DNA from 3 places in the Bradyrhizobium sp. DN3 genome. Region 3 is predicted to be linked to each of the others. Evidence: riboswitches for the same ligand, from Rfam matches in the RefSeq annotation. Region 3 holds a riboswitch; each other region holds the start of a gene.

Region 1 (2,260 bases), on a different contig from region 3:
AGGGGACTGCGCGGCTGCGCGAGGCCGACGTCGTGCTCTATGACGATCTTGCCTCCGGCGCGATCCTCGATCTCGCTCGTCCCGGCGCCAACCTCGTCGCGGTGGGGAAACGGGCAGGGCGGCCCTCGACCAAGCAGCACCATGTCAACCGCCTGCTCGTCGATTATGCCGCAACCGGCGCGCGGGTGGTGCGGCTGAAGTCGGGCGACGCCGGCATTTTCGGCCGGCTCGAGGAGGAGCTGGAGACGCTGCGCGAGGCCGGCATCGGCTACGAGATCATTCCCGGCGTCACCTCCGCCTGCGTTGCTGCCGCGCAAGCCGGCATCCCCCTGACCCGGCGCCACACCTCGCGGCGGGTGCAGTTCGTGACCGGTGCCGACGTCACAGGCGAACTGCCGCCAAACCTGAATTGGGCAGCGCTCGCAGATCCCGAGGCAACCACCGTGGTCTATATGGGTCGGCGCACCTTTCCGGCGCTTGCCGCAAAATTGATCGACCATGGCCTCGCCGCAGATACGCCGGCGCTGTTTGCGGAATCACTCGGCCGTTCCGACGAGCGGCTGGTCCGCACCACGATTGCCGAGCTCGCCGAGCAGCTTGCGCGGGGCGGCGCCGCCTCGACGGCCGCCGTCATCCTGTTCGGGGCCCTAGCGGGAGACGATCCGTCATGATGGCCGCCGTCGCCCTTCGCCACTTGACGCCCGGCTCGCGAAAGGGGCACACAGGAGAGGCATGGTGCTCGACGCGGCGCAAAGCGCCGGAGCATAATCGGGAATGGGGATGGGCGGACCCAATTGCGGCGCTCAAAACCCCAGCCGCCCCCGCGACTGTAAGCGGTGAGGGGCTCCGATCAGCCACTGGGCCGCAAGGCTCGGGAAGGCCGGAGAACCCCAGTGAACCGCGAGCCAGGAGACCGGCCCTGCACGATTTGAGGCCAAGGCCGTCGGGTGTGACGGCAGGAAGGATCTGAACCATGCATATCGAACCAGGGATCGTGACGGGCGCCAAGCTCGTGTTGAGTTACGCAACCGGCATCGCCGCAGGCGGCGTTGCCTTGAAACTCGCGGTCGAGACCGTGCGCGAGCAGGGCATCGGCTCGTTCGCGACGCGCACGCTCGCCACCACCGGCCTCGTCTTCACTTTCTTCCAGGTGCTGCCGCACTTCCCGGTCGGCGTCTCTGAGGTGCACTTCATCCTCGGCTCGACCTTGTTCCTGCTGTTCGGTGCTGCGCCCGCCGCCTTCGGCCTTGCGTTCGGCTTGCTGCTCCAGGGCGTCTTCTTCGTGCCGACCGACCTGCCGCAATATGGCATGAACGTCACCACGCTTCTGGTGCCGCTGTTTGCGATCCAGGCGCTGGCGACGCGGATCATTCCGCGCAACACGGCTTACGTCGATCTGCAATACCGCCAGGCGCTGGCGCTCTCGACCGCCTATCAGTCCGGCATCGTCGCCTGGGTGGCGTTCTGGGCGCTGTATGGCTCCGGCTTCGGCGCGACCAATCTCGCCAATATCGCGACGTTTGCAGCATCCTATGCGCTGGTCATCGTGATCGAGCCGCTCGCCGATCTCGCCGTGCTGGCGCTGGCGAAATGGCTGCGTGGCGTCACCGCGCCCGGCCTCGTCACGCCGCGCCTGCATAACGCCGCTTAAGAGACAAGCGAACGGGCGGCCGGCGCGGCCGCCCTTCGCGCTCGCGATGCTCACGCTTTCCCTGATAGGCATCGGTTGCGGCGATCCCGGGCAGCTCACGCGCGCCGCGATCCAAGCCATCAACGCCGCCGATCTCGTCCTGATCCCGCGCAAGGGGACGGCGAAATCCGATCTTGCGGATCTGCGGCGGACGATCTGCGCGGACGTGCTCACCAGCGAGAGCACGCGCATCGCCGAGTTCGACTTGCCGGTGCGTGACGCGACTGAGGCGGACTACCGCAAGGGCGTGGACGATTGGCACGATGCGGTGGCCGCGACCTGGTCGCAAACGATCGCAAATCATCTCGCCGGCGAGGGCAAGGTTGCGCTGCTGATCTGGGGCGATCCTTCGCTCTACGACTCCTCGCTGCGCATTGCGCGGCGGCTCGATCCCTTGCCTGATATCGAGGTCGTGCCTGGCATCACCTCGATCCAGGCGCTGTGCGCGGCGCATGCGCTGCCGCTCAACGACATCGGCGAGCCGTTCCTGGTCACGACGGGGCGGCGCTTGCGCGAAGGCGGCTGGCCGCAGGGCACCGATACCGTGGTGGTGATGCTCGACGGCGGCAC
Region 2 (2,260 bases), on a different contig from region 3:
GATCAGAGCGTGCCTTCAGCCGCTCAAAGCTCTCCAGCACGGCGCCCATCAGCGAAGGTTTCATCGCCGCATAGTCACGTGCACGGGCGGTTGCGATGCGCTTGCCGTGGACGACGACTTGCGCGCCGACATCGGTCTCCGGCTTCAGCAGCACCGGGTTCATGTCGGTGTGCGGCTCGACGCCTGCGGCGAGCGCTTGGAGCGCCTGGGCGCGGCCGATCTCGCCGCCATCGACGGTGACGGCCGCGTTGTTCGACATGTTCTGCGGCTTGAACGGCAGCACGCGCAGGCCACGTCGCGTGAAGACGCGCGCCAGGCCGGCAACGATGAGCGACTTGCCCACGTCCGAGCCGGCCCCTTGGATCATCAGCGCGCGCGCCATAGCGAGATGGTCTCAGAATTCGACGCCGGCTTGCGCTTTGATGCCGGAGCGGAAGGGATGTTTGACCAGCGTCATCTCGGTGACGAGGTCGGCGATCTCGATCAGCTCGTCCTTGGCGTTGCGCCCGGTGAGGACGACATGCGTCATCGGCGGCTTCTGCGTGGTGAGGAATTCGACGACCTCGGCGATATCGAGATAGTCGTAGCGCAGCGCAATGTTGATCTCGTCGAGCACGACCATGCGCAGGTTGGGATCTGATATCAGCTCCTTGGCCTTCTCCCAGCCGGCGCGCGCGGCGGCGATGTCGCGGGCGCGGTCCTGCGTCTCCCAGGTGAAACCTTCGCCCATCGCGTGGAACTGGCAGAGATCGCCGAAATGGCCGGTGAGCAGGCGCCGCTCGCCGGTATCCCAGGCGCCCTTGATGAACTGCACCACTGCGCAGGGGAAGCCGTGGGCGACGCAGCGGACGATCATGCCGAAGGCGGAGGACGACTTGCCCTTGCCGGCGCCGGTGTGGACGATGATGAGGCCTTTTTCGCCGCTCTTGGTCGCCATGATCTTGTCGCGGGCGGCCTTCTTCTTCGCCATTTTTGCAGCGTGGCGGGCGTCGGTTTGCTCGCCCGTTTGGGTCTCTGGTTCAGGCGTCATCGTACCAGTCCTTCGGCTTGACAAGTGGCGGCCAGCGGCAAATGGTGGGCCGGCGTTGGTTCCTGTCCTATGACAGGCGAAGAGGGAATGCGATAGGGTCCGAATCGGCAAGATTTGGGTCCAAAATGCAGCCGCCCCCGCGACCGTGACCGGAGAGATGCCCGAAGCCACTGACCCCTGACGGGATCGGGAAGGCGGGGATCGAAGGGCAAGGCCCTGCTCCGCAAGCCGGGAGACCTGCCAGCGCGGACGATTTTGGACCGGCGGACGGGGTGTTCCGCGACGGGGAAACGGGCCCCTGAAAAGTGGTTCGTGCGCCTCTTCGCCTCCCGCTGTTTATTCTGGAAGAGGCGATGACGGTCACACTTCACGTCTGCATTACCTGCCGTGCTGGTCAGGCGCTTGGCGAGGGCGAGACGACGCCCGGCAAGCGGTTGCATGGTGCGATCCTGGACGCCGGCGTGCCCGATGGCGTCAGCGTGGTTCCCGTCGAATGCCTGTCGGCCTGCAGCCAGGGCTGCTCGGTCGCGCTCAGCGCACCCGGCCGCTGGTCCTATGTCTATGGCCGCCTGTCGGATGCGAACGCGCGCGACGTGATCGCGGGCGCTGCGGCCTATGCCGCCGCGCCTGATGGCCTCGTGCCCTGGCGCAGCCGGCCGGAAATATTCCGCAAGCAATCGCTTGCCCGCATTCCCCCCATTGCCGTCGTGCCGGAGGCCGCCGAATGAATTCGCTCGCAAAAGTCCCGGTCACGGTGGTCACGGGTTTTCTCGGCTCCGGCAAGACGACGTTGATCCAGCATCTGCTCGCCAATGCCGGCGGCAAGAAGCTCGCCGTGCTCGTCAACGAGTTCGGCAGCGAGGGCGTCGATGGCGAGATCCTGAAGTCGTGCGCCGACGCCAATTGCCCCGAGGAGAACATCGTCGAGCTCGCCAATGGCTGCATCTGCTGCACTGTCGCCGACGATTTCATTCCGACCATGGAGCAGCTCTTGGCGCGCCCAGTGCGGCCCGATCACATCCTGATCGAGACCTCGGGCCTGGCGCTGCCAAAGCCGCTGCTGAAGGCCTTCGATTGGCCGGAGATCCGCTCGCGCATTACGGTCGACGGTGTGATCGCGCTGGCCGATGCCGAAGCCGTCGCGGCCGGCCGCTTCGCGCCGGATCCCGCTGCGGTCGAAGCGCAGCGCGCGGCCGACGAAAACCTCGATCACGAGACGCCGCTGTCGGA
Region 3 (2,260 bases):
CCGTCGGCCTATTCATCCACACGTCGTTCCAAAGCGGGTAACCTTCAACCTGTTATGCGCGAGCGCAAGAAGTTAGCGGCGACGCAACGGGGCGACCGCCGGTCCCGCGCGAGCATGCGCTCCCCTCTATGTCGCGCGCCGCTAACTTCAGTTGCCAGCGACAGCCTCAATTTGCTGTGCTGGACATGCCCAGCAGGAGGAGACTGGGCATGCCGAGGACTTGCATTCTTCGTGCCACGTAATAGACGGCAATTCGCACCGGTTTTGTGTCCTCTTTGTCGACTTTCCGACTTGCGCACGTTTCGATGGTTCCATTCAGCCTATCCATCGCGGCTTATGCATCCTCGCACGCAGCGGGTATTCGACGGCGCAGCGGAACGCCTCGGTGCCAAGTTCCTGATGAGAATTGGGAGCACGTGTGCCGCCATTGAACCGTTTGGTTCGGTATCGTTGCCGGAATGTGGGCTTTCGATCTCTGCCATGCCTTTGGGCACTTGCGGCCAAGGGGCCATGGCGCGTTTGGCGCCTCCTTTCGGCTCCGGAATTCGAGAGCAGCCTCAGCCAACTGCGCTTTGCACTCGATGGCTAACGACGCGAAGCCGATCTTCACCGCCGAGCATTTGGAGTCGGGCTGGCACCGCAAATCAACGTGCTCGCCGGGTATGTTGCTGGCTTCGCCAGGTGTCTTGGGCCTACTCAACCCGGATCCTGTTGGTCGAGAAGGCGGCTGGATGGCGGACGTGCTCGAAGAACCGCTGGGAAGCCGGGGCTTGCATCAAATGCGTTCTGCTCGAGGCCGCAGTCCCGACCGCGCAAGCCGCATTTGTCCCTTCCACCTATCTGGCGTGCGGGCCGCGGGCAGCTCCGATGGTCATTCCGATATCGCTGATTGGAGAGCGCTTCTACATCGTCTCAACGATAGAGATGCACGGCCATTCGCGTAGCAGATGTCGCAGCATTTAGCTTGAGACAAATCTGAGAGGTTGACGGAAGAGTTCTCTTGCCGATAATCCAAGTCGTCGAGGTTCTCCGGTTTCCATTTGATCCGGAGCTAAGAGGGAAGCCGGTGAACATGCCGGCGCTGCCCCCGCAACTGTGAGCGGCGAGCCGCTGTCCAACGATGTCACTGAAGCCTGCGCGGCTTCGGGAAGGCCGGACAGCAGCGATGACCCGCGAGCCAGGAGACCTGCCCCGACAATATATTCGTCCACGGGCGGGGTGTCCCGGTGGTGCGCCAAGCAGCCGTCGCACTGCGCGACTTCCCCTGCCTGCGTCCGCCATGGCCTTTGCCCCCAACATGGGTTAACGCTATGTCTCTTCTCTCTCTTCCGGTTGCCACGCTCGGAACGCCACGCATCGGTCCCAGGCGCGAGCTCAAACTCGCTCTAGAAAGCTACTGGGCCGGAAAAAGCAGCGAACAGCAGTTGCTCGAGGACGCAGCTGGCCTGCGTGCCGCGAACTGGGCTCGTCAGAAATCTATCGGCGTCACGGTCATTCCATCGAACGATTTCTCGCTGTATGACCAGGTGCTCGACACAAGTGTCATGGTTGGCGCCATCCCGGAGATCTACGCCTCGAAAACCGAATCCGTTTCGCTCAAGACGTACTTCGCCATGGCCCGCGGTTCACAATGCGACGACCAGGGTGCGAGTTGCGGTCACGGACCGCGCGGATTTGGCGCACCCGCGCAGGAGATGACCAAGTGGTTCGATACCAACTACCACTACATGGTCCCCGAGTTTCACAGGGGACAGACTTTCAGATTGCGCTCTCGAAAGCCGATCGAGGAGTATGAGGAAGCCAAGGCCCTTGGCTTCCAGACCCGCCCTGTCCTGATCGGGCCGGTTACATTCTTGAAGCTCGGCAAGAGTGCCGATCCTGCGTTCCTGCCACTCTCACTACTGGATGATCTGATACCGGCCTATATCGAGGTTCTGCAGGAATTGGCCAAACGCGGGGCAAATTGGGTTCAGTTCGACGAGCCCTGCCTGGTTCTTGATCTGGATGAGGGGTCGCGAAAATCTTTGCTACATGCCTATGACCGGCTCGCCAAGGAGGGCCCGGCCATCAAGATCATGGTTGCCAGCTATTTCGGCGACCTCGGCGACAATCTAGACACCGCCTTGAGGCTGCCAATTGCCGGATTGCACCTCGATCTGGTTCGAGCGCCACAGTTATTGGATCAGATCATTGCCGGCGCACGAAGTGATCTCGTCATGTCGCTCGGTGTCGTCGACGGCCGGAATGTATGGCGGTCGAA

The links. Region 3 has a riboswitch for cobalamin ahead of metE (5-methyltetrahydropteroyltriglutamate--homocysteine S-methyltransferase). Riboswitches for the same ligand answer to the same signal wherever they lie in the genome.
Region 1: another riboswitch for cobalamin. It lies ahead of AAE027_RS20690 (energy-coupling factor ABC transporter permease); the one in region 3 lies ahead of metE (5-methyltetrahydropteroyltriglutamate--homocysteine S-methyltransferase).
Region 2: another riboswitch for cobalamin. It lies ahead of AAE027_RS20755 (DUF1636 family protein); the one in region 3 lies ahead of metE (5-methyltetrahydropteroyltriglutamate--homocysteine S-methyltransferase).

Annotation. Positions count from the first base shown of each region.
Region 1 is NZ_JAULLN010000013.1:193,053-195,312, reverse strand. Features, by position in the region: gene cobA (uroporphyrinogen-III C-methyltransferase) at 1-671, shown strand, start outside; cobalamin riboswitch at 717-936, shown strand; gene AAE027_RS20690 (energy-coupling factor ABC transporter permease) at 974-1,651, shown strand; gene cobF (precorrin-6A synthase (deacetylating)) at 1,698-2,260, shown strand, end outside.
Region 2 is NZ_JAULLN010000013.1:206,772-209,031, reverse strand. Features, by position in the region: gene AAE027_RS20765 (cobyric acid synthase) at 1-382, opposite strand, end outside; gene cobO (cob(I)yrinic acid a,c-diamide adenosyltransferase) at 395-1,030, opposite strand; cobalamin riboswitch at 1,070-1,289, shown strand; gene AAE027_RS20755 (DUF1636 family protein) at 1,384-1,758, shown strand; gene cobW (cobalamin biosynthesis protein CobW) at 1,755-2,260, shown strand, end outside.
Region 3 is NZ_JAULLN010000020.1:132,843-135,102, reverse strand. Features, by position in the region: gene AAE027_RS27300 (nodulate formation efficiency C protein) at 1-16, opposite strand, end outside; cobalamin riboswitch at 1,006-1,208, shown strand; gene metE (5-methyltetrahydropteroyltriglutamate--homocysteine S-methyltransferase) at 1,311-2,260, shown strand, end outside.